Regions from separate parts of the Azotobacter salinestris genome, predicted to be linked through region 2. Evidence: predicted binding sites of a transcription regulator. Region 2 holds the regulator's gene; the other holds the start of a gene.
What was found. Region 2 encodes LexA, which represses DNA repair genes until DNA is damaged. Its sites were predicted from a motif close to CTGTNTNNNNANACAG; they were not measured.

Region 1: the regulator LexA is predicted to act here: its motif matches at 14,336-14,351, upstream of recN (DNA repair protein RecN).

The regions. Positions count from the first base shown of each region.
Region 1 covers NZ_CP045302.1:1,809,618-1,825,761, forward strand. The annotation lists gene glmM (phosphoglucosamine mutase) at 1-294, opposite strand, end outside; gene folP (dihydropteroate synthase) at 304-1,152, opposite strand; gene ftsH (ATP-dependent zinc metalloprotease FtsH) at 1,162-3,072, opposite strand; gene rlmE (23S rRNA (uridine(2552)-2'-O)-methyltransferase RlmE) at 3,230-3,853, opposite strand; gene yhbY (ribosome assembly RNA-binding protein YhbY) at 3,940-4,254, shown strand; gene greA (transcription elongation factor GreA) at 4,373-4,849, opposite strand; gene carB (carbamoyl-phosphate synthase large subunit) at 4,846-8,067, opposite strand; gene carA (glutamine-hydrolyzing carbamoyl-phosphate synthase small subunit) at 8,104-9,240, opposite strand; gene dapB (4-hydroxy-tetrahydrodipicolinate reductase) at 9,428-10,231, opposite strand; gene dnaJ (molecular chaperone DnaJ) at 10,313-11,440, opposite strand; gene dnaK (molecular chaperone DnaK) at 11,557-13,485, opposite strand; gene grpE (nucleotide exchange factor GrpE) at 13,628-14,188, opposite strand; gene recN (DNA repair protein RecN) at 14,376-16,049, shown strand; gene fur (ferric iron uptake transcriptional regulator) at 16,127-16,144, opposite strand, start outside.
Region 2 covers NZ_CP045302.1:1,382,347-1,398,490, forward strand. The annotation lists gene GCU53_RS06490 (CsiV family protein) at 1-321, shown strand, start outside; gene GCU53_RS06495 (S-methyl-5'-thioinosine phosphorylase) at 385-1,122, opposite strand; gene nagZ (beta-N-acetylhexosaminidase) at 1,132-2,130, opposite strand; gene GCU53_RS06505 (L,D-transpeptidase) at 2,140-2,664, opposite strand; gene GCU53_RS06510 (TetR/AcrR family transcriptional regulator) at 2,710-3,432, opposite strand; gene lexA (transcriptional repressor LexA) at 3,810-4,418, shown strand; gene sulA (SOS-induced cell division inhibitor SulA) at 4,427-4,897, shown strand; gene GCU53_RS06525 (hypothetical protein) at 4,965-5,198, opposite strand; gene GCU53_RS06530 (DUF6586 family protein) at 5,285-5,809, opposite strand; gene topA (type I DNA topoisomerase) at 5,948-8,554, opposite strand; gene GCU53_RS06540 (DUF1653 domain-containing protein) at 8,813-9,046, opposite strand; gene fadA (acetyl-CoA C-acyltransferase FadA) at 9,135-10,310, opposite strand; gene fadB (fatty acid oxidation complex subunit alpha FadB) at 10,323-12,470, opposite strand; gene GCU53_RS06555 (IS630 family transposase) at 12,773-13,870, opposite strand; gene GCU53_RS06560 (IS630 family transposase) at 13,958-15,055, opposite strand; gene GCU53_RS06565 (IS630 family transposase) at 15,143-16,144, opposite strand, start outside.

The sequences.
Region 1 (16,144 bases), 430 kb from region 2:
GATGACAATGCCGGCCTCGGCATGGAAGGTTCGCGTCAGATAGGCGATAGCCGGTGTCGGCATGGGCCCGAGCAGCAGCACATCGGCGCCAGCGGCAGAGAGCCCCGCCTCCAATACCGACTCGAACATGTAACCGGATATGCGGGTATCCTTGCCGACCAGCACGCGACATATGCCTTGGCGACGAAAGGCCTTGCCGGCAGCCCAGCCCAGCCTGAGCATGAAGTCCGGCGTAATGGGATACTCGCCTACCCGGCCACGAATGCCATCGGTGCCGAAATATTTTTTACTCAATGCTTCCCCCTATTCTGCCGTCTCCACGGCATCGATCATTCGTATCACCTCGACCGTTTCCGCCACGTCGTGCGCTCGCACGATACGTGCCCCCTTGGCTACTGCCAGTGCTGCCAGGGCCAGGCTGCCGCTCAGGCGCTGACCGACCTCGCGTCCCAGGACTTGGCCGATCATGCTTTTACGGGATACGCCAACCAATAGTGGACGACCGAGTTCGTGCAGTATTTCCAGACGCCTGAACAGCAGCAGGTTGTGCTGCAATGTCTTGGCAAATCCAAAACCCGGGTCCAGCAGCAAGCGCTCGCCCGGAATTCCCGCCGCCGCACAGGCCTGCATGCGCTCAAACAGAAAGCCGCGCACCTCACCCAGCAAATCTTCATACCGAGGATCCTGCTGCATGGTGCCCGGCTCTCCCAACATGTGCATCAGACAGACAGGCAGCCTCGTTTCTGCGGCCGCTTCCAGAGCACCATCCCGCTGCAGCGCGCGAACGTCATTGATCAGACCAGCGCCCAGCCGGGCAGCTTCGCGCATCACCAGGGGAGTCGAGGTATCTACCGAAATAATGACATCCAGCTCGGCCGCAATGACTTCGACGACAGGCGCGACCCGATCCAGTTCCTCGTCTGCCGATACTGCAGCAGCACCGGGGCGGGTCGATTCCCCCCCGACATCGATCAGCGCAGCTCCGGCAGCAACCATGCTCTGTGCGTGCCTCAACGCCGCATCGAGCCCACGGAAGCGCCCTCCGTCCGAAAAAGAGTCAGGCGTCACATTGAGAATCCCCATCACCTGGGGATGCGATAAATCAAGAACCCGGTTGCCACAAGGCAACCGGGTTGGGGACAACAAGGTCATCTTCAAGCCTTAATGTTCGCCAGCTGGCCCTCCGATTGGAGCCTCTGGCCGGCTGGCCCCATGGGAGGCCGGCGTTCCGGAGGCACCAGAACCACCCTGCCAGTCCTTCGGCTCGCGAACCGTGCGCCCGGCCATGATGTCGTCGATCTGATCGGCATCGATGGTTTCATACTTCATCAATGCCTCTGCCATCATGTCCAGCTTGTCGCGGTTATCCTTCAATAATCTGGTAGCCGTGGCATAGCACTGATCGATGACGCTGCGCACTTCCTGATCGATCAGCCTGGCAGTTTCCGCCGAGACGTTGGAGTGCTGGGCCCCTGCGGTGCGACCAAGGAACACCTCCCCCTCCTCCTCCGCATACATCAACGGTCCCAGCTTCTCCGAGAGCCCCCACTTGGTCACCATGTTCCGGGCAATCTGGGTAGCGCGCATGATGTCGTTGGATGCCCCCGTGGTGACCCCTTCGAAGCCCAGGGTCATCTCCTCGGCAATACGCCCGCCAAACAATGAGCAGATCTGACTGACCAATGCCCGCTTGGACAGGCTATAGCGATCTTCTTCCGGTAGGAACATGGTCACGCCCAAGGCACGCCCACGCGGAATGATCGATACCTTGTAGACAGGATCGTGCTCGGGCACCAGCCGCCCAACGATTGCGTGCCCCGCCTCGTGGTAGGCCGTATTGAGCTTTTCCTTCTCGGACATGACCATGGTCTTGCGCTCGGCGCCCATCATGATCTTGTCCTTGGCCAGCTCGAACTCGCGCATCTCCACGATGCGCTTGTTGGCACGCGCGGCGAACAATGAAGCCTCGTTTACCAGGTTAGCCAGGTCGGCGCCGGAGAAGCCGGGAGTACCGCGGGCAATGACTGCCGGATTGACATCCTCGCTCACCGGAACCTTGCGCATGTGCACCTTGAGGATCTGCTCGCGACCACGGATATCCGGCAGGCCAACCACCACCTGGCGATCGAAGCGACCAGGACGCAGCAGTGCCGGATCGAGCACATCGGGACGGTTGGTCGCCGCGATGACGATGATGCCATCGTTCATCTCGAAGCCATCCATTTCCACCAGCAACTGGTTGAGGGTTTGCTCCCGCTCGTCATGACCACCGCCGAGCCCGGCACCACGATGCCGACCGACGGCGTCGATTTCGTCGATGAAGATGATGCAGGGAGCATGCTTCTTCGCCTGATCGAACATATCCCGTACGCGCGAGGCGCCAACCCCGACGAACATCTCGACGAAGTCCGAACCGGAGATGGTGAAGAACGGAACCTTGGCCTCGCCGGCAATCGCCTTGGCCAGCAGCGTCTTGCCGGTGCCGGGCGGACCGACCATCAGCACGCCGCGGGGAATGCGTCCGCCGAGACGCTGGAACTTGCCCGGATCACGGAGGAACTCGACCAGCTCGCTGACCTCCTCCTTGGCCTCGTCACAGCCGGCGACATCGGCAAAGGTGGTCTTGACCTGATCCTCCGAGAGCAGACGCGCCTTGCTCTTGCCAAAGCTCATCGGACCGCCCTTGCCGCCCGCACCACCCTGCATCTGGCGCATGAAGAACATGAACACGGCAATAATCACCAGAATCGGGAAGCTGGCCACCAGCAGCTGCGACCAAATGCTCTGCTGCTCTGGCTGCTTGCCCTCGATCTGGACATTGTTGTCGATCAGATCGCCTATCAGGCCGCCATCCTGGATCGCCGGACGGATCGTCTTGAAGTTGTCGCCGTCTATCCGCTGGCCGGTGATGATGTAGCCATCCACGGTCACGCGCTCGACCTTGCCATCCTTGACCTGCTGGATGAAGTCCGAATAATTCAGCGTCTGCGGCTCGCTCGGATTGGTAAAGTTGTTCATCACGGTCACCAGAACGGCCGCGATGATCAACCACAGAATCAGGTTCTTTGCCATGTCGTTCAATTAACTACCCTCTGGGACGGAGCCAGTCCCTGTATGACGGCCGGTACAGCTACCCGCCTAACTTAATACACAACCCCCGACCCCGGCAGGCCTCTCTGTAACCCTTTGTGTGCCAGTCCCTCGGGCACGTGCATGGTCCATCAGCAGTCTAGGCTCCATGAAAGCCACGCGCGAGCAGATATTGTTCGCGAGAGCGGTCACGTGAGGAAAGTGGCTTGCGCATCTGCACCTTGTCGAAACTTTCGCGCACTTGTCGCAGATACTGGTCGAAACCTTCGCCCTGGAAGATCTTGATCAGAAAGTCGCCTCCCGGCCGCAGAACTCGTCCGGCCAGATCCAGCGCCAGCTCGCAGAGGTACATGGCCCGCGGCTGATCAGCCGCCTTCACCCCACTCATATTGGGGGCCATGTCGGAAATCACAAGATCGACCGGTTGCTCGCCAATCGCCTCGAGGAGTTGGGCAAACACCGCGTCATCGGTGAAGTCCCCCTGAATGAAGGTCACATCCGGGATGCTGTCCATTGACAGGATATCCGAGGCGATCAGGCGTCCCCGGTCGCCAATGACCCGACTGGTCACCTGCGACCAGCCGCCCGGCGCAGCCCCCAGATCGACCACGGTCATACCCGGCCGCAGAATGCGGTCCCTTTCCTGAATCTCCAGCAATTTGTAGCTGGCGCGCGAGCGGTAGCCGTCTCTTTGCGCCATCTTCACATAGGGATCATCGAAATGCTCTTTCAACCAACGATGACTAGTCTTGGATCGGGCCACGGGCACCTCGCGTTTGGCTGGGCGGCCCCGGGTCGCTCGGGTAGACTAGGCCGCTTTTCAACAAGATCGGACGCAGGGGTCAGATTATGGCGCTCACTCAGGAGCAGAAGAAACATTTCAAATCCATCGGCCATCACCTGAAGCCTGTTTTGATCGTGGCCGAAAATGGCGTGACCGAAGGCGTTCTGGCCGAGCTGGAGCGGGCCCTGAACGATCACGAATTGATCAAGGTGAAGATCAACCTCGCCGAGCGGGAAGATCGCCAGACGGTGATCGCCGAACTCTGCGCGGCGTCCGGAAGCGAACTCGCCCAAGTGATCGGCAAGGTTGCCCTGCTCTACCGCAAGAACCCGAAGCCGAACAAGAACCTCTCGAACATCAGTCGCTTCCTTCAGGCTTGATGTGAAGGGCGGGCCACCCCTCCGGCTTGCATACCGAAAGGGTGGCCATCCAGTACCAGACTGACGCTGCATCCCCAAGAGGCCAGCTCGAAAGCCCCCTTGGTACAGGGGCTCCGACTCAGATGTGACGGACCTCAATGATTTCGTATTCGACGGTACCGCTTGGCGTCTTAACCACCACCACGTCGCCCTCCTCCTTGCCTACCAGGGCACGGGCGATGGGCGAGCTGACCGACAGCTTGCCCTGCTTGATGTCGGCCTCATCGTCACCCACGATCTGGTAGACCACGGTTTCGTCGGTCTCGACGTTGGCAATCTCCACAGTAACGCCAAAAATCACCTTCCCGGAATGGGGAATGGTCGTCACATCGATGATCTGCGCATTCTGCAGACGTCCCTCGATATCGCGTATCCGCGCCTCGACCATGCCCTGCTGCTCCCGGGCAGCGTGGTATTCGGCGTTCTCCTTGAGGTCGCCCAACTCGCGCGCCTCGGCGATCGCCTGGGTGATCTGCGGACGCAGCTCGGTTTTCAGATGCTTGAGTTCTTCCTCCAGGGCGCGTGCGCCCTGGACAGTCATCGGAAATTTGGTCATGCGTTGATTCCTGCATGGAGATCCTGCAGACGGCGCACGGTCTTCTCGGGACCGAACTTGAGCGCTTCACAGATCGCCTGGCCACCGGCGATGGTGGTGGTGATGCAGATCTTGTGCTGCAGAGCGTTGCGACGGATCGAGAAGGAGTCGGCGATCGACTGACGTCCCTCGGTGGTGTTGATGATCAGGGTGACCTCGTCATTCTTGATCATGTCGACCACATGGGGGCGGCCCTCGGTCACCTTGTTCACCCGGCGGACCGGCAGGCCGGCAGCCTCGATCATTCGAGCGGTACCGGCAGTGGCCACCACTTCAAAGCCGAGGGCAACCAGATTGCGCGCCACGTCAGCGACGAACGGCTTGTCATCCTCTCGCACGCTGATGAAGGCACAGCCACCGGTCGGCAGGGTCTCGCTGGCGCCCAGTTGGGCCTTGGCAAACGCCTCGGCAAAACTGTCGCCGACTCCCATCACTTCGCCGGTGGACTTCATTTCCGGGCCGAGAATGGGATCGACGCCGGGGAACTTGGCAAACGGGAACACCGCCTCCTTGACGCTGAAGAACGGCGGAATGATTTCCTCGGTAAAACCGATTTCCCTGAGCGTCTTGCCAGCCATCACGCGGGCCGCAACCTTGGCCAGGGACTCGCCGATGCACTTGGAAACGAAGGGCACGGTGCGCGAGGCACGCGGGTTCACTTCCAGCACGTAGATGTCCTCTCCCTGCACGGCCATCTGCACGTTCATCAGACCGACCACGCCGAGTTCCAGGGCCATTTTCTTGACCTGCTCGCGAATATCGTCCTGGATGCGTGCCGGCAGCGAATAGGGCGGCAGCGAGCAGGCCGAATCGCCGGAGTGTACGCCGGCCTGCTCGATGTGCTGCATGATCGCGCCGATCACCACGTCCTTGCCGTCACAGACCGCATCGACGTCGACCTCGATGGCGCAATTGAGGAAGTGATCAAGCAGCACCGGGCTGTCGTTGGAGACCTGCACGGCTTCGCGCATGTAGCGCTTGAGCTCGTCCTCCTCATAGACGATCTCCATGGCTCGGCCGCCCAACACATAGGATGGACGCACCACCAGCGGATAGCCGATCACCTTCGAGGCGGCGATGGCCTCGTCCTCGCTGCGGGCGGTAGCGTTCGGCGGCTGGCGCAGGCTGAGGCGCTCGACCATGTGCTGGAAGCGCTCGCGGTCCTCGGCGCGGTCGATGGCGTCCGGGCTGGTACCGATGATCGGCACGCCAGCCTCTTCCAGGGCACGACAGATCTTCAGCGGAGTCTGGCCGCCGTACTGCACGATGACGCCCTTGGGCTGCTCGACACGGACGATCTCCAGCACATCCTCCAGGGTCACCGGCTCGAAATACAGGCGGTCGGAAGTGTCGTAGTCGGTGGAGACGGTTTCCGGGTTGCAGTTGACCATGATGGTCTCGTAACCGTCCTCGCGCATGGCCAGCGCAGCATGCACGCAGCAGTAATCGAACTCGATGCCCTGGCCGATGCGGTTCGGACCGCCGCCGATGACCATGATCTTGTCGCGGGACGACGGATTGGCCTCGCACTCTTCCTCGTAGGTCGAGTACATGTAGGCGGTGTCGGTGGCGAACTCGGCGGCGCAGGTATCGACACGCTTGTACACCGGCTGCACCTTGAGCTTCTGCCGGTGGCTGCGCAGGTTCTTCTCGGTCACGCCGAGCAGCTTGGCCAGGCGGGCGTCGGAAAACCCCTTGCGCTTGAGCTTCCACATCAGGTTGCGATCGATGCTGGAGAGACCGAGCGTCTTGACCTGCTCCTCTTCCTTGACCAGATCCTCGATCTGCACCAGGAACCAGGGATCGATCTTGGTCAATGCGAAGACATCATCGACGCTCTTGCCGGCGCGGAAAGCGTCAGCCACATACCAGATGCGCTCGGCACCCGGCACAGTCAGCTCGCGCCGGAGAATGCTCTCGGCCTCCGGATTGCCCAGATCCAGCTTGGGATCGAATCCGCTGACGCCCACCTCGAGGCCGCGCAGGGCCTTCTGCACCGACTCCTGGAAGGTGCGCCCGATAGCCATGACCTCGCCCACGGACTTCATCTGGGTGGTCAGGCGGGCGTCGGCCTTGGGAAACTTCTCGAAGGCGAAGCGAGGCACCTTGGTGACCACATAGTCGATGGCTGGCTCGAAGGAAGCGGGAGTACGGCCGCCGGTGATGTCGTTGGACAGCTCGTCGAGGGTATAGCCCACCGCCAGCTTGGCGGCGATCTTGGCGATCGGGAAGCCGGTGGCCTTGGAGGCCAGTGCCGAGGAGCGCGACACGCGCGGGTTCATCTCGATCACCACCATGCGGCCGTCGACCGGATTGATGCCGAACTGCACGTTGGAGCCGCCGGTTTCCACGCCGATCTCGCGCAGCACCGCAAGCGATGCATTGCGCATGATCTGGTATTCCTTGTCGGTCAGGGTCTGCGCCGGAGCCACGGTGATCGAGTCGCCGGTATGCACGCCCATCGGATCGAAGTTCTCGATCGAGCAGACGATGATGCAGTTGTCCTTCTTGTCGCGGACCACTTCCATCTCGTACTCCTTCCAGCCGATCAGCGACTCGTCGATCAAGAGCTCGCTGGTTGGCGAAAGGTCGAGACCCCGGGTGCAGATTTCCTCGAACTCTTCGCGGTTGTAGGCGATGCCGCCACCGGTGCCGCCCATGGTGAAGGACGGACGGATGATGCAGGGGAAGCCGACCTTGTCGAGCACGCCATAGGCCTCGTCCATGCTGTGGGCGATGCCGGAGCGCGGGCACTCCAGACCGATGGAGCGCATGGCCTTGTCGAAGCGCGAGCGGTCCTCGGCCTTGTCGATGGTATCGGCATTGGCGCCGATCATTTCGACGCCGAACTTGGCCAGCACGCCGTGCTTTTCCAGCGCCAGGGCGCAGTTCAGCGCGGTCTGGCCGCCCATGGTCGGCAGCAGGGCGTCGGGACGCTCCTTCTCGATGATCTTGGCCACGGTCTGCCACTTGATCGGCTCGATGTAGGTGGCGTCGGCCATGGCCGGGTCGGTCATGATGGTGGCCGGGTTGGAATTCACCAGAATGACGCGAAAGCCTTCTTCCTTCAGCGCCTTGCACGCCTGGGCGCCCGAGTAGTCGAACTCGCAGGCCTGACCGATGACGATGGGGCCGGCGCCGAGGATCAGGATGCTTTTAATATCTGTACGTTTTGGCATGGTCTCTCACACGAATCCGTTGATCTGTCGGCAGGCTCAGCGACGCTTGGCCATCTCGGCGATGAAGCGGTCGAACAGCGGCGCCACATCATGCGGGCCCGGGCTGGCTTCCGGGTGGCCCTGGAAGCTGAAGGCCGCCTTGTCGGTGCGCTCGATACCCTGCAGGGTGCCGTCGAACAGCGATTTATGGATCGCCCGCAGATTGGCCGGCAGCGTGCTCTCCTCCACGGCGAAGCCATGGTTCTGGCTGGTGATCATCACGGCGCCGGTGTCGAGGTCCTGTACCGGGTGGTTGGCGCCGTGATGGCCATGGCCCATCTTCACGGTCTTGGCCCCCGAGGCCAGGGCCAGCAACTGATGACCGAGGCAGATGCCGAATACCGGAATATCGGTCTCGAGGATTTCCTTGATCGCCTGGACCGCATAGTCGCACGGCTCGGGATCGCCCGGGCCGTTGGACAGGAACACACCGTCCGGATTCAGCGCCAACACCTCGCGGGCCGAGGTCTGTGCCGGCACCACGGTGAGGCGGCAACCGCGCGCCACCAGCATGCGCAGAATGTTCAGCTTGACGCCGAAGTCGTAGGCCACCACATGGTAGGGCAGCTTGCCGGCCGGAATTTCCGGGTGGTTGTCGGTCGCCAGCTCCCAGACGCTGGAGCGCCATTCGTAGGGCTCGGTGCAGCTGACCACCTTGGCCAGGTCCATGCCCTTGAGGCCGGGGAAGCTGCGCGCCAGTTCCAGGGCTCTTTCCTCGGTGGCGTCGTCACCCACCAGGATGCAGCCGCTCTGCGAGCCCTTCTCGCGCAGGATGCGGGTCAGGCGGCGGGTATCGATGTCGGCGATGGCCACGCAGCCGTTTTCTTTGAGGTAGTCCGGCAGCGACTGCTTGCTGCGCCAGTTGCTGGCCAGCAGCGGCAGATCGCGGATGATCAGGCCGGCCGCCCACACGCGATCGGATTCGGCATCTTCCGGCGTAGTGCCGGTGTTGCCGATGTGCGGATAGGTCAGGGTGACGATCTGCTGCGCATACGAAGGATCGGTGAGGATTTCCTGATAGCCGGTCATGGCAGTGTTGAACACCACCTCGCCGATGGTCTGTCCATCAGCGCCGATGGATTCGCCACGAAAGATGCTGCCATCAGCAAGGGCGAGAATGGCTGGCTTAGTCAAGAAGACCTCCGTAAATCAAGCCTGAAGGGCATACGCAGGTTGTAAAAAAGCGGAATGACGTGTAAACACATCATCCCGCTCTTTTTCAAATTGTCTGCGTGCTTTTAGTAGACACATTGGAATCCTAGGGTACAGGAAAAGGCTTTTCCGGTCCAGCAACCCACCATTCCACTCAGTCTTTTCAACGTCAACGCAGCGCGAGCACGTCCTGCATGTCGTACAGTGCCGGGCTGCGTTCCTCCAGCCAGAGCGCGGCGCGTACCGCTCCCTTGGCGAAGGTCATGCGGCTGGACGCCTTGTGGGTGATCTCGACCCGCTCCCCCTCAGCGGCGAACAGGACCGTGTGATCGCCGACGATATCGCCGGCACGCACCGTGGCGAAGCCGATGGTTTCCCGCGCCCGGGCCCCGGTCTGACCTTCGCGGCCGTATACCGCCACCTTCTGCAGGTCGCGCCCCAAGGCGCTGGCCACCACCTCTCCCATACGCAGGGCGGTGCCGGACGGTGCATCGACCTTGTGCCGATGATGGGCTTCGATGATTTCGATATCGACCTCGTCGCCCAAGACCCGCGCCGCAGTATCCAGCAACTTCAGACACAGGTTGACACCGACGCTGAAGTTGGCGGCAAAGACGATCGGAATCTCCCGGGCCGCCTCGCTCAGCAATTGCCGCTCGTCGGCCGAAAAGCCGGTGGTACCGATCACCATGGCCTTGCCGGCCTGGCGGCAGATTTCCAGGTTCTTCAGGGTCACGGTCGGATGGGTGAAATCGATCAGCACATCGAACTCGTCCAGCACCGCGGTCAGATCGCCCGACAAGGGCACGCCGATCCGCCCCAGACCGGCCAGCTCGCCAGCATCCCCCCCCACCAGGGTGCTGTCCGGCCGCCCGACGGCCGCCGCCAGGCAGGCTCCCGGGGCTTGCCGCACCGCCTCGATCAAGGCCTTGCCCATGCGCCCGGCGGCGCCCATCACTGCAATACGTCGCATAACATCAGCCTCAAGCTACAAGCCCAAACCTGCAGGCCGGCGGCAGCCTCATCGAATTTGCCGCCAGCCCGCAGCCAGGAGTTACAAATCGTCGAAAAAGCGCTTCACGCCCTCGAACCAGCCGCTGGCCCTGGGCGAATGGCTGCTGTTGCCCTGCAAACTGCCGCGGAACTCCTCGAGCAGTTCGCGCTGGCGCTTGCTCAGATTGACCGGCGTTTCCACCACCACCCGGCACATCAGGTCGCCAGCCGCGCCGCCGCGTACCGGCGCCACCCCCTTGCCGCGCAGACGGAACAGCTTGCTGGTCTGGGTGCCCTCCGGGATCTTCAGCTTGACCCGGCCATCAAGGGTCGGCACCTCCAACTCGCCGCCGAGCGCCGCATCGGCGAAGCTGATCGGCACCTCACAGTACAGGTGCTTGCCGTCGCGCTGGAAGATCGGGTGTTCGCGGACACTGACCACCACATAGAGATCGCCGGGCGGTCCGCCCAGGGTACCGGCCTCGCCCTCGCCGGCCAGACGGATGCGATCGCCGCTGTCGACCCCGGCCGGCACCTTCACCGACAGAGTCTTGTGCTCCTCCACACGCCCCTGGCCATGACAGTCCGGACAGGGATCGGCAATCATCTTGCCGCTGCCGTGGCAGCGCGGGCAGGTCTGCTGCACCGAGAAGAAGCCCTGCTGCATGCGCACCTGACCGATGCCGCCGCAGGTCGTACAGGTGACCGGCGTGGTGCCCTTCTTCGCACCGCTGCCATCGCAGGTCTTGCAGTGCACCAGGGTCGGCACGCGGATGGTCACCGTGGTGCCGCGGACCGCCTCCTCCAGGTTGAGCTCAAGGGTGTAGCGCAGATCGCTGCCGCGCTGCGGCCCGCCACGGGCACCGCCGCGTCCGCCCCCGAAGAAATCGCTGAACACGTCACCGAAGATATCGGAGAAGTTGGCTCCACCGGCACCGAAACCGGCGCCTCCCCCCATGCTCTGATCGACCCCGGCATGACCGTACTGGTCGTAGGCCATCCGCTTGCCTGAATCGGAGAGCACCTCGTAGGCCTCGTTGACCTCCTTGAACTTCTCCTCGGCCGACTTGTTGTCGGGATTGCGATCAGGGTGGTACTTCATCGCCAGACGGCGGTAAGCCTTCTTCAGCTCCGCTTCGTCAGCCCCCCGCTCGACCCCCAGCACCTCGTAATAGTCACGCTTCGCCATAAATCTCATGAACTCCGGATTCGTCTGCCCCAGACACGCCGACGCGGGAGCAAGCCCCCGCGTGGCGGTTCAGGCCCCCCGCAGGCGACGGGCCGGGACGAAAGCAAGCGTGCTGCTTACTTGTTGCCCTTGCTGTCCTTGACCTCTTCGAACTCGGCGTCCACCACGTCGTCCGCCGAGGCCTTGGCCTTCTCGCCGCCTTGGGCAGCCGCCTCGCCGGACTCGGCCTGCTCGGCATACATCTTCTGCGCCAGCGGAGTGGTGGCCTGGGACAGAGCGTTCATCTGGGACTCGATCCGGGACTTGTCGTCGCCCTTGAGCGCCGCCTCCAGATCAGCGATCGCTTTTTCGATGCCAACCTTCTCGTCCGCGCCGACCTTGTCACCTGCCTCGGAGATCATCTTGCGGGTGGCATGTACCAGCTGATCGCCCTGGTTACGCGCGGAAACCAGCTCCTCGAACTTGCGGTCTTCCTCGGCATTGGCCTCGGCGTCACGCACCATCTGCTGGATCTCATCCTCGGACAGGCCGGAGTTGGCCTTGATCACGATGGACTGATGCTTGCCGGTGGCCTTGTCCTTGGCGGACACGTGCAGGATACCGTTGGCGTCGATGTCGAAGGTGACCTCGATCTGTGGCACGCCGCGCGGTGCCGGCGGAATGTCGGCCAGGTCGAAACGGCCCAGCGACTTGTTCTGCGCGGCCTGCTTGCGCTCGCCCTGCAGCACGTGAATGGTCACGGCGCTCTGGTTGTCATCCGCGGTGGAGAACACCTGCGACTTCTTGGTCGGAATGGTGGTGTTCTTCTCGATCAGCGGCGTCATCACGCCACCCAGGGTCTCGATGCCCAGGGTCAGCGGAGACACGTCGAGCAGCAGCACGTCCTTCACGTCACCGGCCAGCACCGCACCCTGGATGGCGGCGCCCATGGCCACGGCCTCGTCCGGGTTGACGTCCTTGCGCGGCTCCTTGCCGAAGAACTCGGCAACCTTCTGCTGCACCAGCGGCATGCGGGTCTGACCGCCGACCAGGATCACCTCGTCGATCTTGCTCACGTCAATGCCGGCGTCCTTCAGGGCAATGCGGCACGGCTCGATGGTGCGCTGCACCAACTCCTCGACCAGGGATTCCAGCTTGGCACGGGTCACCTTGACGTTGAGGTGCTTCGGACCGGTCTGATCGGCGGTGATGTACGGCAGGTTGACGTCGGTCTGCTGGCTGGAGGACAGCTCGATCTTGGCCTTCTCAGCGGCCTCCTTCAGGCGCTGCATGGCCAGCGGGTCGCCCTTGAGGTCGATGCCGCTCTCCTTCTTGAATTCGTCGACGAGGTAGTCGATCAGGCGGATGTCGAAGTCCTCACCACCCAGGAAGGTGTCGCCGTTGGTGGCCAGCACCTCGAACTGGTGCTCGCCGTCGACCTCGGCGATTTCGATCACCGACACGTCGAAGGTACCGCCGCCCAAGTCATAGACGATGATGGTGTGATCGCCCTTGGCCTTGTCCATGCCGTAGGCCAGCGCTGCGGCAGTCGGCTCGTTGATGATGCGCTTGACGTCCAGACCGGCGATGCGGCCGGCGTCCTTGGTGGCCTGACGCTGGCTGTCGTTGAAGTAGGCCGGCACGGTGATCACCGCCTCGGTGACCGGCTCGCCGAGATAGTCCTCGGCGGTCTTCTTCATCTTCTTCAGCACTTCGGCGCTGATCTGCGGCGGAGCCATCTTCTGGCCCTTCACTTCGACCCAGGCATCACCGTTGTCGGCCTTGACGATCTTGTACGGGACCAGCTTGATGTCCTTCTGCACCACATCTTCTTCGAAGCGGCGGCCGATCAGGCGCTTGACCGCATACAGGGTGTTCTGCGGGTTGGTCACCGCCTGGCGCTTGGCCGACTGACCGACCAGGGTTTCGCCGTCATTGCTGTAGGCGATGATCGACGGTGTGGTGCGCGCACCTTCCGCGTTTTCGATGACCTTGGCCGTCCCGTTCTCCAGCACAGCCACGCAGGAGTTGGTGGTGCCCAGGTCGATACCGATGATTTTTCCCATGTTCATTCTCCGAAACTTGATTCAACAGGCCACCGAAAGGCCCCTGCGCTAATCGTTCCACTGGCTCGCCGCCGTGCCGCAAAGGCCAGGCGCGAAAACCGATAAATACATGCCCCTACAGATGGGGGCGGGCTGCCCCATTTCAAGCCTGCTCGTCGTTCGAAGGCACCGGCGCCTTGCTGACCACCACCATCGCCGGACGCAGCAGGCGACCGCTGAGCAGATAGCCCTTCTGGAACACCTTGAGCACACTGCCTGGCTCGGCGCTGTCGCTTTCCTCCATGGCCATCGCCTGATGGTGCTCGGGATTGAAGGGCTCACCGTGTGGATCGAGCTGCTCGAGCTGATAGCGCTTGAGAACGTCATGGAACATCTTCAGGGTCAGCTCCATGCCTTCACGCATCGGTCGAATCGACTCGTCGGACGGATCGGACAGCTCGATACCGCGCTCGAGACTGTCGACCACCCCCAGCAGATCCTGGGCAAAACGCTCGAGAGCGAACTTGTGTGCCTTCTCCACATCCTGCTCGGCACGCCGACGCACGTTCTGCAGCTCCGCCGCGGCGCGCAAGGCCTGATCCTGGGCAGCAGCCAGCTGCTCTTCCAGCGCCTGCACGCGAGCAACCAGGTCCTCGCCGGCAGGGACACCCTCGGCGGCCGGCGTCTCCGGTGCCTGGTTATCGAGGTTCTGTTCGTCAGCCATGCATCTCTCCTTTCAAACAAAAAGCAGCCACGGGCGCGGCTCGTGTTTCTGCCGCCCTATATGGGGATGCAATCCGGCGCTTCAAGAGGCCTTGTGCAGTCCATCCGCATTTCGCGCACGGGCATGTTGTCGGCACAAAACCGACTACTGTATATATGCACAGAAAACGCATCCCGGGAGCCTTGCCATGCTGGTGCACCTGTCGATCCACAACTACGCCATCGTCGAACACCTGGACCTCGAACTGGACGCGGGCATGACCGTCATCACCGGCGAGACCGGCGCCGGCAAGTCGATCATGCTCGATGCCCTCGGCCTGGCCCTGGGCGATCGGGCCGACAGCGGCGCCGTGCGGCCCGGTGCGGACAAGGCTGACATCCTCGCCAGTTTCGATCTGACGACGATCCCCGAAGCACAGACCTGGCTCGCAGAGCGAGACCTAGAGCGCGGAAGCCCGTGCATCCTGCGCCGGGTGATCACCGCCGAAGGCCGCTCGCGCGCCTATATCAACGGCACACCCTGCCCGCAGGGCGACCTCAGGGCACTCGGCGAACTGCTGATCGACGTCCATAGCCAGCACGAACACCAGTCCCTGCTGAAGAACGACATTCAGAGGCGCCTGCTCGACGAATACGCCGGCGCCAGCGACCTCGCCCGCCAGGTACGACTGGCCGCACAGCGCTGGCGACAGACCCGCCAGGAGCTGGAAAGACTGAGCAGCGCCGGCGACGAGCAGCGCGCCCGCCAGCAACTGCTCAGCTACCAGTTGGAGGAGTTGGAGAACCTCGCCCTCGGCGACCATGAGCTGGAAGAGCTGGAGCAGGAACACAAGGCCCAGACCAATGCAGAGCATCTGCTCGGCAGCTGCCGCCAGGTCATCGACCTGTGCAGCGAGAACGATGCCGGCAACGTGCTCTCCGCCCTGACCGCCAGCCTGCAGCGCCTGACCGGCCTACAGGCCCAACCCGGCCCGCTCGGCGAGGCGATCAACCTGCTGGCCAGCGCGCAGATCCAGGTCGAGGAGGCCGTCGGCGAGCTGAACCGCTTTCTCGATCACTTCGACATCGACCCGCAGCGCCAGCAACGCATCGAGGAGCGTCTCGATGCCATCTACAGCCTGGCACGCAAGCACCGCATCCAGCCGTACGAGCTGATCCCCCTGCAGCAACGGCTGCTGGATGAGCTGTCCGGATTGAACGCGGACGACGAAACCCTCGAGCGACTCGCACAGGAGCTGGCAGCCTACGAACGGCATTATCAGGAAAAGGCCGTGGAGCTCGGCGAGCTTCGACGGCAGGCGGCTACCCGCCTGGGCATGGCCGTCGAGCAGCAGATGCAGCGCCTGGGCATGCCTGGCGGGCGCTTTGCCATCGAGCTATCCCCATCCACCTCGAGCGAGCCTCATCCCCACGGACTCGAGCAGGCCGAATTCCTGGTCAGCGCCAACCCCGGCCAACCCTTGAAACCCCTGGCCAGGGTCGCCTCGGGCGGCGAGCTGTCGCGCATCAGCCTGGCGATCCAGGTGATCACCGCCCAGACTTCGCGCACGCCGACCCTGGTCTTCGACGAGGTCGACGTCGGCATCGGCGGCCCGACCGCCGAAGTGGTCGGCCAGCTCCTGCGCCAGCTCGGCGAGCTCGGCCAGGTGCTGACCGTCACCCACCTGCCCCAGGTGGCCGCCCAGGGCCATCGCCACCTCTTCGTGCACAAGGCGCGCGGAGTCGACGAAACCCGCACGGCAGTCACCCTTCTCGAGGGCGATCCTCGCATCGAAGAGCTGGCCCGCATGCTGGGCGGGCTCGAGCTGACCGAGGAGTCCCTGGCCCACGCACGCCGCATGATCGGCAGCGCCCAGGCCTGAGCAACACTGCCTGCCGGCCGATGCAAAAAAGGCGACCAACCGGTCGCCTTTCCACTGATGAAAGAGGCTGTCCGACCTCAGGATTTCTTGCGCAC
Region 2 (16,144 bases):
GCGGCCAAGCTATCGAAAACCGAAGGCTACAAGGTACTGCTGCACAAGGCCTGGCAGCAGCAGTTGGGCGGCGCACCGAGCCGGATGGCCCTGAGCGATGGCAAGGAGCGTCACGGCCACTACCCCATCGAAGGCACGCTGAGCCTGACCCAGGGCCGTTACATGGACGTCGCGGCGGAATTCTGGATCAATCGCTTCGACAACACCGGCTTTCTCGCCGGCAGCGAACGCCTGAAGCAGACGGGTCGCGTTTCCCCCGGCCAGCTCACCTTTCTCGATCACGGCAACCTGGGCCTGCTGATCCTGATCACCCCGCGCTGACCTGCGCAGAACGAAAAAGGACCGCCGCAGCGGTCCCTTTCGCTTTCAGGCCTCGAACGCGGCTCAGGCTGCCAGCACACGCCCGAGCACAGCCCTGGCCTTGCCCATGCCCGCGCCCAGGGCACGCTCGATATCGTCCATGGTGATCAGGGCGGCACTCTTGCCCGCCGCCGGATTCACCACCAGCGCCAGACAGGCGTAGGGCAGCTCCAGCTCGCGGGCCAGTACCGCCTCAGGCATGCCGGTCATGCCGACGATGTCGCAGCCGTCCCGCTCCAGGCGGGCGATCTCGGCGGCAGTCTCCAGACGCGGCCCCTGGGTGCAGCCATAGACCCCATGCCCGCTGAAGGCACAGCCTTCGGCGGCCAGGGCCGCGACCAGCTGCTGGCGCAGGGGCTCGTCGTAGGGATGGCTGAAATCCACATGGGTGACGGTGTCGAGATCGTCCTCGAAGTAGGTGTGTCTCCGGTCGAAGGTGTAGTCGATGATCTGGTGCGGCACGCAGAAGTGCCCGGTGCCCATCGCCGCATGGATGCCACCGACGGCATTGACCGCCAGGATCGTCGTGGCGCCGGCCTGGCGCAACGCCCAGAGGTTGGCCCGGTAGTTGACCCGATGCGGCGGGATGCGGTGCGGGTGGCCATGGCGAGCCAGGAACAGCACCTCGCGGCCGGCGTACTCGCCGCGCAGGATGTCCGCCGAAGGGGCGCCATAGGGCGTCTCCAGCGCCAGGGACTGATGGATGCTCAATCCTTCCAGCTGGGTCAGACCGGTACCGCCTATGATCGCATGGACCGTCATTTCATCTCCTCAATCGATCAGCCGGGCCTGGCGCAGACTCTCGAGCGCGCGCAGCCAGCGTGGGTTCTGCTTGTAGTCGATCCCCGGGAGGGCCCGCCGGCGCATCCGCGCCAGGCGCGGCGCCGGTCGCACGCCGAGGCGCTGCAGGGCGGACAGGGCCAGTTCGGCCGCCGCCCGGTCGTTGCACACCAGCCCCATGTCGCAGCCGGCGGCGAGCGCCGCCTCGATCCGTTCCGCCGCATCGCCGGCCACATGGGCGCCAGCCATCGACAGGTCGTCGCTGAACACCACCCCGTCGAAGCCCAGCTCGCCGCGCAGGATGTCCTGCAGCCAGCGGCGGGAGAAGCCGGCCGGCTGCGCATCCACCTGCGGATAGATGACGTGCGCCGGCATCACCGCCTCCAACTGCCCGCCGAGCTTCTGGAAGGGCAGCAGGTCCTGGCTGCGGATCGCCTCGAGGCTGCGTTCGTCGGTGGGAATGGCCACATGGGAATCGGCTTCCGCCCAGCCATGTCCGGGGAAATGCTTGCCGGTGGCGGCCATGCCGGCGACGTGCATGCCGCGGACGAAGGCCCCGGCCAGACGGACGACCATCTTCGGATCGCCGGCGAAGCCGCGCGAACCGATCACCGTGCTGCGCCCGTAATCGAGATCCAGCACCGGCGCGAAACTGAAGTCCAGTCCTGCCGCCAGCACCTCGCTGGCCATCAGCCAGCCACATTCCTCGGCCAGCCGCTCGGCCGCCTCATGGCCGGCCAGCGACCCCATCGCCGGCAGGCGAACGAAGCCCTGGCGCAGGCGCTGCACGCGGCCGCCCTCCTGATCGACGGCGAGCAGCAGATCGGGACGCACGGCACGGATCGCCGCGCAAAGCTCACGGACCTGGGTCGGGTGCTCGATATTGCGGGCGAACAGAATCAGACCGCCCACCTCGGGCTGACGCAGCACATGGCGATCCTCGGCGGTCAGCCAGGTGCCGGCGATGTCCAGCATCAAAGAGCCTTGCATGAAAAATCCTTAAGTGAGATCGGCCGCCGCCCAATCGGGGCACGGCGCTTCTTCGATCCGCACGCGACAGTGCAGGGGGACGCGCGGGTAGAGCTCCAGCAGATCGGCATTGCGCAGGCGCACACAGCCGTGGGAGCGCGGCACTCCCATGGGTTCGCTGTCCGGCGTGCCGTGGAGATAGATGTAGCGACGGAAGGTGTCGACCGCGTCGAGCCGGTTGCGCCCGATTTCGCAGCCGCTCAGCCAGAGGATCCGGGTGAGGATCCAGTCGCGGCCGGGAAAGGCTTCGTGCAGCTCCGGCGTCCAGACTTCGCCGGTCCAGCGCCGCCCGCGCAGCACGGCTCCCGCCGGCAGCCCCTCGCCGATCCTGGCGCGCACCTGATGCAGTCCGCGCGGCGTGCATCCGGAACCGGACTGCTCGCCGGGGCCGTTGAGGGCGGTGGAAACCGCCAGGCGCAGGAGCAGGCGGCCGTCGGCAAAACCGTACAGCGCCTGATCCGCCAGGGAAACATGAAGAAGATCGAGAAATCGCATGGGCCGCTAGCTTAGCCGATCGGGACGTTGCCGCCCACCGCCCCGCTACTCGTCCGCCTCGGGCGGAACGGGACGAGCCGCGCTCCTGGAGGACTGCACCGCCTTGCCACGCGGCCTGGGCCGGGCATTGACCAATTGCGGATCCTCGATGGCACTTCCGGCGCGCATGCCGGCGGCGAGAAAGGGCACCAGCAGGCGCAATGCCTGCTCGCTGGAGGTCTGCACCTCAAAGCGCTCCGAGGCGGAAGCACACAGCGTATCGATACCCGATAGGCTGAAGGTGGCTGCGCCGAGCATGAAATGGGTGCGCCAGAACAGCTCCAGCGGCGGAATCCCCGGCACCGCCTCCTCCAGCAGCAGCAGGTAGCGCCGGAAGAGCTTGCCGTAGGTGTCCTCGAGATAGCGCCGCAGGTGCTCCTGCCCCTGGCCCAGGGCCAGGCCGAGCAGACGCATGAAGATGGCCATGCCGCTGCGCGGGCGCGCTGCCTGCACCTGTGCGATAGTGACCTCCAGAAGCTCCTCGAGGCTCATGCCTACAGACTGACGGCGATCCAGCTCACGCTCCAGACCGGCACAGAAGGGACCGAGCACCCGGGAGAAGACCGCCTCGATGAGCGCACTCTTCGAGCCGAAGTGGTAGTTCACCGCCGCCAGATTGACATCAGCTCTGCTGGTGATCAGCCGCAGCGAGGTTTCGGCGAATCCCCTTTGCGCGAACAGCAGCTCGGCAGCCTCCAGGATGCGCTCGACTGTTTCCGAGTGGGGCATGCGTCCTCCGCCGGGTGACGACCCTGTCGTTTGTAGCCGCCATTGTATTTCAATTCGAGCACCGGACTGCGCCGGGAGTGCCAAAGCCTCAATCCGGACCCTGTGAAAACATGGCGAGCGAAGGCCCGGCAAGGTGCAACGCAGCGAGGCGGAGTAACAGCCGGAGGCCGGCCCGCAGGGCGGGCGCAGCGAGTCGATCCGGCGAAGAAGCGCAGTTCACGTACTGTAAATGAGCACTCGGGGACGCCGCACCCGACCCGACTTCAATGCGGCATGGTCGAGCGCAGCAGTTTTCACATAACCTGAATCGAGAGGTTGCCAGTCAAACGACACTGTATATAATCCCAGTGACTGGATAAAAAGACAGAGCAGCCTCCATGTACAAACTGACGCCTCGCCAAGTCGAAATTCTCGCCTTCATCAAGCGCTGCCTGGAGGAGAACGGCTATCCGCCGACCCGGGCCGAAATCGCCAGGGAACTCGGCTTCAAGTCGCCCAACGCGGCGGAAGAGCATCTCAAGGCGATGGCCCGCAAGGGCGCGATCGAAATGACCCCGGGCGCCTCCCGCGGCATCCGCATTCCCGGCAGCGAAGTCGACAGCGAACCGGCCAGTCTGCCCGTCGTCGGCCGGGTCGCGGCCGGTGCACCGATCCTCGCCCAGCAGCACATCGAGGAAACCTGTCAGATCAATCCGGACTTCTTCCATCCCCGCGCCGACTACCTGCTGCGGGTGCAGGGCATGAGCATGAAGGATGTCGGCATCTACGACGGCGACCTGCTGGCCGTGCACACCTGCCGCGAGGCACGCAACGGCCAGATCGTGGTGGCGCGCCTCAACGACGAGGTCACGGTCAAGCGCTTCAAGCGCGAAGGGGACAAGGTCTGGCTGATCGCCGAGAACCCTGAATTCGCCCCGCTCGAAATCGACCTGAACGAGCAGGATCTGACCATCGAAGGATTGAGTGTCGGCGTGATACGCCGCTAGGAGGAACCATGCAGCTCCCGCAGCCGCCGAATTCGCAGTTGATGTCGTTCGAAGCGGCTCTGGTCCGGCCGTCCTGCCGCGATGGGGAGGAAACGCCAGGATCGCCTCCGGCCAGACAAACGGAACCCTTCAGTGAACTCAGCCTGCGTGGCGATGCCGGTCAATGCCTGTTCCTGCTCGCCCCCATGCTGCGCGAGCTGAGCCAAGGCAACGACGGACGCTGGCTGACCCTGGTAGCCCCCCCTGCCAACCTGAGCCATGGCTGGCTGCGCGAGGCAGGCCTGAATCGCGAGCGGATTCTTCTGCTGCACCCCTCAAGAGAGCAGGAGCCGAGCGAGCTGGCGTGCGAAGTCCTGCGCCTGGGGCGCAGTCATACGGTGGTCAGTTGGCTGAGCCAGGTGAGCCGGCCGATCAGGCATCGGCTGCGTCAGGCTGCACGGATCGGCCGAGCCCATAGCCTGAACATCCGCCTGGGCTGAGGCCTACCAGCAGGCGGCGAAAAGGAGTCGGCCGCACGATCGCCCGCGCTCACGGGCGCATTCGGTCTCAGTGCAGCACCCGCGGCAGCTCGTCGCTTTCGAAGTCGCCCTCGGCCAGACGTCCGGCCAGCTGCACGCCCACGTTCAGCATGGCCTTGGCCACCTCGATGTGGTGCCCCTGCAGAAAGTTCTTCGCGCTTTCGGAAAAGTCGAGGATGACCAGTTCTTCCTCGTCATCGGCACGACGCAAGGCGATGCGCCCATCGGGCAGTTCGACAATTTCGAGAAAGGACGTAGGCATAGGGCTCTGCTCATGGAAAAGGCTGGACATTGTAATGTAACAGTCGATCCTGGGCATCCCTGGATGGCTTCCCCTCCCCTGCCGCGTCAGCACTCGGTCAGGGACTCGCGAAAGCGCAGAGCCAGCTCCTTGAGCGACTGTCGCCACTGCTCCAGCTGTGCGGCGTCCAGAGCCGGCGTCGCCTCCTCCTCGTCCAGGCTCACCGCATCGATCAATGGCAGTCGTGGATCGACCTTGGCCTTTTTCGGCGCCTGCGGTGGCTGGAACAGCCGGGCGTATTGGCCCAGCAGTTCGGCCAGCCAGGTTTCCGGCTGGCTGGCCAGCTCCACCAACTCCGCCAGCTCCGGACTGGGAGCCGCACGCAGCAGCTCGGCGTTCAGGAAGCGCTCGACCTGCGGCGCGCCAGCCTCGGGCAGGCGATAGAAGCCAGCGATTTCATGGCACAGCCCCAGCAGGGCACCATACAGGTGAAAAAGCACCGCCTCGCGCTCCGCCATGGCCTGCGCCTGGGCATTCAGCGCCCGGCTTTCCTCCGCCTGGCGCAGCGAGGCCAGCGCCAGGCCGGCGAAATAGAGTTTCTGATTGGTGCGTGTATAAAGTTCGTGGGCCATGCAGGCGCCCTCCGATTCGAGACAGCCACTGGATAACGGGTCAAAGTGCAATCAATTATGGACCCGCGGTGCGAACCGCACCTGCTGCCCCCGACGGCAAGAGCCCATCCGCCGGGAAAGCACGGCAGATAGCAAGGATCAGCGCTTGTCCTCGACCACCCAGCGGCCGTCCTGATAGAAGGCGCGCCAGCCGCTGGGCTTGCCTTCGATCTCGCTCTGCACGTACTGCTCCTTGGTCTTGCGGCTGAAACGGATCACCGCCGGGCGGCCTTCCGGATCCCGGGGCGGGGCCTCCAGCAGGAAGTGGTACTTCGGATCGATCTCGTCACGGTGCGGAAGCAGCTCCAGGACCAGCGGCGCACGGGTCTCGCGGTTCTTCGGGAACTGGCTGGCGGCGAGGAACAGACCGGAGGCGCCATCGCGCAGCACATAGACGTCGTCGACCTTCTCGCAGCGCAGCTCCGGCATCTTCACCGCATCCATCTTCGGCGGCGCCGGCTCGCCGCTCTTCAGCAGCTTGCGGGTGTTCTTGCAGGCGGCATTGGTGCAGCCGAAGAACTTGCCGAAACGGCCGGTCTTGAGCTGCATCTCGCTGCCGCACTTGTCGCACTCCAGGCTGGGTCCCTCGTAGCCCTTGATGCGGTACTGGCCTTCCTCGATCTCGTAGCCGGAGCAGTCCGGGTTGTTGCCGCAGATGTGCAGCTTATGCTGTTCGTCGAGCAGATAGGCGTCCATCGCCGTGCCGCACTTCGGGCAGCGGCGCTTGTGGCGCAGCAGCAGCGACTCGGACTCGCCCTCGTCGTCCGCGGCGATCTCGTCGCCCGGGATCAGGTTGATGGTCGCCTTGCAGCGCTCCTTGGGCGGCAGGCTGTAGCCCGAGCAACCGAGGAACACGCCGGTCGAGGCGGTGCGGATCATCATCGGGCGGCCGCATTCGCGACAGGGGATGTCGGTCAGGGTCGGCTGGTTGGCACGCATGCCCGCCTCGCTGGACTCGGCGAGCTCCAGCTTCTTCCTGAAATCGCCATAGAACTCGTCGAGCAGGTTCTTCCAGTCGCGCTCGCCCTGGGCGATGTCGTCCAGGTGCTCCTCCATGCTGGCGGTGAAGCCGTAGTCCATCAGGTTGGCGAAGCTCTCGCCGAGCCGCTCGGTGACGATCTCGCCCATCTTCTCGGAATGGAAGCGGCGATTCTGCAGGGTTACGTAGCCGCGCTCCTGGATGGTCGAGATGATCGCCGCGTAGGTGGACGGCCGGCCGATCCCGCGCTTTTCCATTTCCTTGACCAGGCTGGCCTCGCTAAAGCGCGCCGGGGGCTTGGTGAAGTGCTGGCTGGGGTCGAGCCCGAGCAGATCGAGGCCCTCGCCCTCGGCCATGTCCGGCAGCACGTCATCCTCGCCGGGCTTGGCCTGCTGTGGCAGCACGCGGGTGTAGCCGTCGAACTTGAGGATGCGGCCCTTGGCGCGCAGCTCGAAATCGCCGGCCTGGACGCTGACGTTGGTCGACAGGTATTCGGCCGGCGGCATCTGGCAGGCGACGAACTGGCGCCAGATCAGCTCGTAGAGCCGCTCGGCGTCGCGCTCCATGCCCGACAGCTGGTTCGGCCGCAGGTTGACGTCGGAGGGGCGGATCGCCTCGTGGGCCTCCTGGGCGCCCTCCTTGCTGGTGTAGACATTGGGCTGGGCCGGCAGGTATTTCGCGCCGAACTCGCCCTCGATGAAGCCGCGCGCCATGGTCAGGGCGTCGGCCGAAAGGTTGGTGGAGTCGGTCCGCATGTAGGTGATGTAGCCGGCCTCGTACAGGCGTTGGGCCATCATCATGGTCTTCTTCACCGAGAAGCCGAGGCGGTTGCTCGCCGCCTGCTGCAGGGTCGAGGTGATGAAGGGCGCCGAGGGCTTGCTGCGGGTCGGCTTGTCCTCGCGCTTGACGATCCTGTAGCTGGAGGCCTTGAGCTTCTCCAGCGCGGCCATGGCCTGGGCCTCGTTGAGCGGGCGGAAGGCTTCGCCCTTCTCCCTGGCCACCTCGAAGCGCACCTTGTCGCCACGGGCGGTACCCAGGTCGGCATGGACCTCCCAGAACTCCTCCGGGATGAAGGCGCGGATCTCCCGCTCGCGCTCGACGATCAGCTTCACCGCCACCGACTGCACGCGGCCGGCGGACAGGCCGCGGGCGATCTTCTGCCAGAGCAGCGGCGAAACCATGTAGCCGACCACCCGGTCGAGAAAGCGCCGTGCCTGCTGCGCATTGACCCGGTTGATGTCCAGCTCGCCCGGCTGGGCGAAGGCTTCCTGGATCGCCTTCTTGGTGATCTCGTTGAACACCACGCGCTTGTAGCGCTCCTCGTCGCCGCCGATGGATTCGCGCAGGTGCCAGGCGATGGCCTCCCCCTCGCGGTCCAGGTCGGTGGCAAGGTAGATGGTGTCGGCCTCCCGGGCCAGGCGGCGCAGCTCGTCGACCACCTTCTCCTTGCCCGGCAGGATCTCGTAATGGGCTTTCCAGCCGTGCTCGGGATCGACCCCCATGCGCGCGAACAGCTGGCGCTTGGCCTTCTCCTTGGGCGACAGCGCCGGCCCCTCGGCCGTGCCCTTGGCCCGCTTGGCAGGCTCCTTGGCGGTACTGGCCGAGCCGCTGGTGGGCAGGTCACGGATATGGCCGATGCTCGACTTCACCACGTACTGGCTGCCCAGATACTTGTTGATGGTCTTGGCCTTGGCCGGGGATTCCACGATGACCAGCGATTTACCCATGGATCGGAGTGTTCCTAATTCGAAAGATGAAAGCGGGGAGCGTCTGCCTGACAGGCCGGTGCTTGAATGCAGGTTCGGCCGAGGGAAATTCCGAGACAAGGCGCTGTGACGGGGCCATAGCCGGGCCATGGCGAGGAGTGGCAACGCAGTATCGGGGCCTCGGACGCCGAAAATGATTCACTCAACCGACCGCAAGGCTCCAGCTCGGCGCTATATATAGTGGCCGCCGACACGCGGTCAAGGGCGGAACGCCCGTACTTATGCCGGAAAAGCCGGGGCGTCCGCCCGAATCAAAGCAAAGCGCGGCATCTGACGACCGTCAACCTCGACGCTTTCGGTGAACATGGCCAGCGGCCGGACCCAGAGCCCGAAATCGCCGTACAGGGCCTGGTAGAGCACCAGTTCCTCCTCGGTCTCGGAATGCCGGACCACGCCGAGCACGCGGTATTCGGCCCCCTTGTAATGCCGGTAGAGCCCGGGTTGTACAGTCATGGCGTTCTCTAGGTGATGGATGCGCCGAAGAGACGCGGGAAAGCGGAACCGGGGCACAGGGCCCCAGTCGCGAGGTTGTCGAGCGATTTCAGACGCGCTCGAAGACGGTAGCGATGCCTTGGCCGAGGCCGATGCACATGGTCGCCAGCCCCAGGGTGCCGCCCCTCTGGCGCATGATGTTCAGCAGGGTGCCGGAAATCCGCACCCCGGAGCAACCGAAGGGATGGCCCAGGGCGATGGCGCCGCCGTGCAGGTTGACCTTGTCGTCCAGCAGATCGAGCAGCTTGAGGTCCTTGAGCACCGGAATGGCCTGGGCGGCGAAGGCCTCGTTGAGCTCGACGAAGTCGATGTCGGCCATGGACAGCCCGGCCCGCGCCAGCGCCTTCTGGGTGGCCGGCACCGGACCGTAGCCCATGATCGACGGATCGACGCCGACCACCGCCATGGCGCGCACCACGGCCAGCGGCTGGAGGCCCAGGTCGCGGGCGCGCTGGCCGGACATGACGATCATGCAGGAGGCGCCGTCGGTGATCTGCGAGGAGCTGCCCGCGGTGACGGTGCCGCTCTTCGGGTTGAACACCGGCTTGAGCTTGGCCAGCCCCTCCAGGGTGGTGTCCGGGCGGATCGTCTCGTCCTGCTCGAAGACCCGCAGCAGGCCGTGCTCGTCATGGCCCTCGATGGGCACTATCTCCTCGGCGAAGTGGCCCTCGACCGTGGCGCGGTGCGCCCGCTGGTGCGAGCGCAGGGCGAAGGCGTCCTGCTGCTCGCGGCTCACGCCGTGCATCATCGCCAGCATCTCGGCGGTCAGCCCCATCATCCCGGCGGCCTTGGCCACCTGCAGGGACAGCTTCGGGTTCGGGTCGACCCCGTGAGTCATCGGCAGATGCCCCATGTGCTCGACGCCGCCGACCACGAACACCTCGCCGTTGCCGGTCTGGATCGCCTGCACCGCGGTGTGCAACGCGCTCATCGAGGAGCCGCAGAGGCGGTTGACGGTCTGTGCGCCGCTGCTGTGCGGGATCGGTGTCAGCAGCGAAGCCATGCGCGCGATGTTCCAGCCCTGCTCCAGGGTCTGGTTGACGCAGCCCCAGATCACGTCCTCGACTTCCGCCGGATCGATCTGCGGGTTGCGCGCCAGCAACTGGGTGATGAGGTGCGCCGAGAGGTTCTCGGCGCGGGTATGGCGGTGCATGCCGCCCTTGGAGCGGCCCATCGGGGTACGGGCGAAGTCGACGATGACGGCGTCTTTCGGATTCAGACTCATGACTCGGCCCCCTCAGGCAAAGAACGTCCGGCCCTGGCGGGCCATTTCGCGCAGTTTTTCGGTCGGTTGGTACAGCGGGCCCAGTTCGGCGTGACGGTCGGCCAGCTCGACGAAGCGGGCGACACCCAGGGCGTCGATGTAGCGCAGCGCACCGCCGCGGAAGGGCGGGAAGCCGATGCCGTAGATCAGGCCCATGTCCGCCTCGGCGGCCGACTCGACGATGCCCTCCTCCAGGCAGCGCACCGTCTCCAGGCACAGCGGCAGCATCAGCCGGTTGACGATCTCCTCGTCGTCCAGCTCGCGCGTCTCGCGCACCAGCGGGCGGAGCAGCTCGGCCACCTGCGGATCCTCCAGCTTCTTCGGTTTGGAACTCCCGTCGCGCTCGTAGGCGTAGAAGCCGCTGCCGCTCTTCTGGCCGAGACGTCCGGCCCCGAGCAGCACGTCGATGGCGGTGTCGCCCTGCTCCTTCATCCGCTCGGGATAGCCCTCGGCGAGCACGTTGCGCGCGTGCACCGCGGTGTCGATGCCCACCACGTCGAGCAGATAGGCCGGCCCCATCGGCCAGCCGAACGCTTCCATCACCCGGTCGATGCGCTGGAAGTCGATGCCGGAGGCCAGAAGCCGGGTGAAGCCGGAGAGGTAGGGAAAGAGCACGCGGTTGACCAGGAACCCTGGGCAGTCGTTGACCACGATGGGGGTCTTGCCCATCTTGCGCGCGTAGGCGACGGTGGTGGCGATGGTCTGCTCGCCGGTCTGCCGGCCGCGGATGACCTCCACCAGCGGCATCAGCGGCACCGGGTTGAAGAAGTGCATGCCGCAGAAGCGCTGCGGATGCTTGAGCGACTCGGCCAGCAGGCTGATGGAGATGGTCGAGGTGTTGGAGGTGAGCACCGAATCCTCCGGCACCTGGGCCTCGACCTCGGCCAGCACCGCCTGCTTGACCTCGAGCTTCTCGACCACCGCCTCGATGACCAGGTCGACCTGGCGGAAATCGCCATAGGACAGGGTCGGGCGGATGCCGTTGAGCACCTCGGCCATCTGCTGCACGGTCATGCGCCCCTTCTCCACCCGCTTGGCAAGCTGCTTGTCGGCTTCGGCCAAGCCCTGGCGGATGGACTCCTCGCGGATGTCCTTCATCAGGATCGGCGTACCCTTGAGGGCCGACTGGTAGGCGATGCCGCCGCCCATGATGCCGGCGCCGAGCACCGCCGCCAGCTTCACCTCGCGGGCGTCCTTGTCGTACTTCCTGGCCCTGCGCTTGAGCTCCTGCTCGTTGAGGAACAGCCCGACCAGGCTCTGCGCCACCGTGGTGGCGGCCAGCTTGACGAAGCCGCCGACCTCGATCTCCAGCGCCGCCTCGCGCGCGCAGTTGGCGGCCTTCTGGATGGTCTTCACCGCGGCCAAGGGCGCCGGGTAGTGCGGGCCGGCCTGGGCAGCCACGTAGGCCTTGGCGCTCTCGAAGGCCATCATCTGCTCGATGTTGCCGAGCTTGAGCGGCTCCAGCTTGGGCTGGCGGCGGCTCTGGAAGTCCAGCTCGCCGGCGGCCGCCCGCTTCACCAGGTCGAGGGCCGCCTCGCGCAGCCTGTCGTCGGCGACCACGGCATCCACCGCGCCGACCTTGAGCGCCTCGGCGGCGCCGTTTTCCTTGCCGGCGGCGATCCACTCGATGGCGTTGTCGCTGCCAATCAGCCGCGGCAGGCGCACGGTGCCGCCGAAGCCCGGGTTGATCCCCAGCTTGACCTCCGGCAGCCCTACCCTGGCCGACTCGGCCATCACCCGGAAGTCGCAGGCCAGGCACATCTCGAAGCCGCCGCCGAGGGCCATGCCGTTGATCGCGACCACGGTCGGTACCGGCAGGTCCTCGAAGTCCGAGAAGATCCGGTTGATCTCCAGACACCAGCCGCGCAGTTCCTCCTCGGGGGCACGGAACAGTTCGAGGAATTCGGTGACGTCGGCGCCGACGATGAACATGCCCTTGGCGCTGGTGACCAGCACGCCCTTGAGCGTGGCGTCTGCCCACAGCGCGTCGACGGCCTGACGGAATTCGTTCAGCGTGAGGCGGTTGAACTTGTTGACGGAATCGCCCTCGAGGTCGAACTGCATCTCGGCGATGCCATCCCCGAGGGCCTGAACCCTGATGGCTTTCCCTTTATAGATCATCGACTGATTCTCCCAATAGAAGCTGAACTGGCCGCGTCGGGACGACCACGAATCACGCGAACCGCCGCCGCAGCCTTGCATGCTGCAGGCAGCTTCGCCCAGTGCCGGTTTTCAGGATAGTTGTGCGGCACCGGGGCCGGCCATCGGGCATTTTCCGCCGGGAAATGCCCGACGACAGGCCATGCGTGCATTCAGCACCTGCCCGCCCCTTTGGGCAAGGGGTGGCACGCGCGAAAGATTGCCTCTAGCCAGTTTCCGGCAGGCATTGCAGAATTTTTATGCAGATTAACTAGTGTGGTGAATCACAAGTTCGCTTCATTATTTCTTTGCAAGGCTCGAGCAGCCCTGTCGACAGAGGCCAAGATTTCACCTGCTCCCTTACGCCAGCGGAAGGGCCTTGGATTCTGGTTGTAGGTCGCCAGGTAATACTCGATGGACTGCTCGAGATCCTTCACGCTGGTATGGGCCTGGCGCTTTATCCACTTCTGGGTGAGCATCGAGAAAAAGCGCTCCACCAGATTCAGCCATGACGCGGACGTCGGGGTGAAATGCACGTGATAACGCGGGTGCGCGACAAGCCAGGCGCGCACCTTGTCGGTCTTGTGCACGGCATAGTTATCCATGATCAGGTGTATGGCCTTGTCGCTCTCGACCGTTTCCTCGATGGCCCTGAGAAACTCCAGGAATTCTGCGCTGCGGTGACGGCGCTTGAGACGTCCGATCACCTCGCCGGTGGCCACATCCAGGGCGGCAAACAAGGACGTCGTGCCATGGCGCTGATAATCATGGGTACGGGTCGCCGGATACCCAGGCTCCAGCGGCAGCCCCGGCTGTGTTCGATTGAGCGCCTGGATCTGGCTTTTCTCATCGACGCACAGTACCAGCGCTTTATCCGGCGGATTCAGGTAGAGCCCTACGATATCCTGCACCTTGTCGACAAAGGCAGGATCGGTGGACAGCTTGAAGGTGTGCTCCAGGTGAGGCTTGAGCCCGAAGGCTCGCCAGATACGCTGTACGCTCGCCGGTGAAATATGGGTGGCCTTGCTCATCCGGCGCGAGCTCCAATGGCTGGCATCGTCGGGCCGGGTCTGCCGCACCCGGTCGACCACTTCCTGGACCTTTTCATCACTGATGCTGCGTGGGCGGCCTGAGCGCGGCTCGTCATTGAGGCCTTGCAGGCCCAAACGGGCGAAGCGAAGGCGCCACCTCGAAACGGTTTGCGCCGTAATGCCGAGCCGTCGAGCAATGGAAGAGCCGGACTCGCCTCGAGCGCAGGACAGAATGATCTCGGCGCGCAGCTGCATATCGGCAGGCCCCTTGTGCCTGGCTCGGCGGCGGGTGAGTTCGGCATGCTCGTGTTCGGTCAGTTCGATCCGAACGGCTGGGCGGCCTGTTTTCATCGCATGCCCTCCGAAAAAACTCTGCCAGCTCCGCGGTAGACAAGACTTATCCTGAGTAGTTGTGATTCACCACACTAGTGTGGTGAATCACAAGTTCGCTTCATTATTTATTTGCAAGGCTCGAGCAGCCCTGCCGACAGAGGCCAGGATTTCACCTGCTCCCTTACGCCAGCGGAAGGGCCTTGGATTCTGGTTGTAGGTCGCCAGGTAATACTCGATGGACTGCTCGAGATCCTTCACGCTGGTATGGGCCTGGCGCTTTATCCACTTCTGGGTGAGCATCGAGAAAAAGCGCTCCACCAGATTCAGCCATGACGCGGACGTCGGGGTGAAATGCACGTGATAACGCGGGTGCGCGACAAGCCAGGCGCGCACCTTGTCGGTCTTGTGCACGGCATAGTTATCCATGATCAGGTGGATGGCCTTGTCGCTCTCGACCGTTTCCTCGATGGCCCTGAGAAACTCCAGGAATTCTGCGCTGCGGTGACGGCGCTTGAGACGTCCGATCACCTCGCCGGTGGCCACATCCAGGGCGGCAAACAAGGACGTCGTGCCATGGCGCTGATAATCATGGGTACGGGTCGCCGGATACCCAGGCTCCAGCGGCAGCCCCGGCTGTGTTCGATTGAGCGCCTGGATCTGGCTTTTCTCATCGACGCACAGTACCAGCGCCTTATCCGGCGGATTCAGGTAGAGCCCTACGATATCCTGCACCTTGTCGACAAAGGCGGGATCGGTGGACAGCTTGAAGGTGTGCTCCAGGTGAGGCTTGAGCCCGAAGGCTCGCCAGATACGCTGTACGCTCGCCGGTGAAATATGGGTGGCCTTGCTCATCCGGCGCGAGCTCCAATGACTGGCATCGTCGGGCCTGGTCTGCCGCACCCGGTCGACCACTTCCTGGACCTTTTCATCGCTGATGCTGCGTGGGCGGCCTGAGCGCGGCTCGTCATTGAGGCCTTGCAGGCCCAAACGGGCGAAGCGAAGGCGCCACCTCGAAACGGTTTGCGCCGTAATGCCGAGCCGTCGAGCAATGGAAGAGCCGGACTCGCCTCGAGCGCAGGACAGAATGATCTCGGCGCGCAGCTGCATATCGGCAGGCCCCTTGTGCCTGGCTCGGCGGCGGGTGAGTTCGGCATGCTCGTGTTCGGTCAGTTCGATCCGAACGGCTGGGCGGCCTGTTTTCATCGCATGCCCTCCGAAAAAACTCTGTCAGCTCCGCGGTAGACAAGTCTTATCCTGAGTAGTTGTGATTCACCACACTAGTGTGGTGAATCACAAGTTCGCTTCATTATTTCTTTGCAAGGCTCGAGCAGCCCTGCCGACAGAGGCCAGGATTTCACCTGCTCCCTTACGCCAGCGGAAGGGCCTTGGATTCTGGTTGTAGGTCGCCAGGTAATACTCGATGGACTGCTCGAGATCCTTCACGCTGGTATGGGCCTGGCGCTTTATCCACTTCTGGGTGAGCATCGAGAAAAAGCGCTCCACCAGATTCAGCCATGACGCAGACGTCGGGGTGAAATGCACGTGATAACGCGGGTGTGCGACAAGCCAGGCACGCACCTTGTCGGTCTTGTGCACGGCATAGTTATCCATGATCAGGTGTATGGCCTTGTCGCTCTCGACCGTTTCCTCGATGGCCCTGAGAAACTCCAGGAATTCTGCGCTGCGGTGACGGCGCTTGAGACGTCCGATCACCTCGCCGGTGGCCACATCCAGGGCGGCAAACAAGGACGTCGTGCCATGGCGCTGATAATCATGGGTACGGGTCGCCGGATACCCAGGCTCCAGCGGCAGCCCCGGCTGTGTTCGATTGAGCGCCTGGATCTGGCTTTTCTCATCGACGCACAGTACCAGCGCTTTATCCGGCGGATTCAGGTAGAGCCCTACGATATCCTGCACCTTGTCGACAAAGGCAGGATCGGTGGACAGCTTGAAGGTGTGCTCCAGGTGAGGCTTGAGCCCGAAGGCTCGCCAGATACGCTGTACGCTCGCCGGTGAAATATGGGTGGCCTTGCTCATCCGGCGCGAGCTCCAATGGCTGGCATCGTCGGGCCGGGTCTGCCGCACCCGGTCGACCACTTCCTGGACCTTTTCATCACTGATGCTGCGTGGGCGGCCTGAGCGCGGCTCGTCATTGAGGCCTTGCAGGCCCAAACGGGCGAAGCGAAGGCGCCACCTCGAAACGGTTTGCGCCGTAATGCCGAGCCGTCGAGCAATGGAAGAGCCGGACTCGCCTCGAGCGCAGGACAGAATGATCTCGGCGCGCAGCTGCAT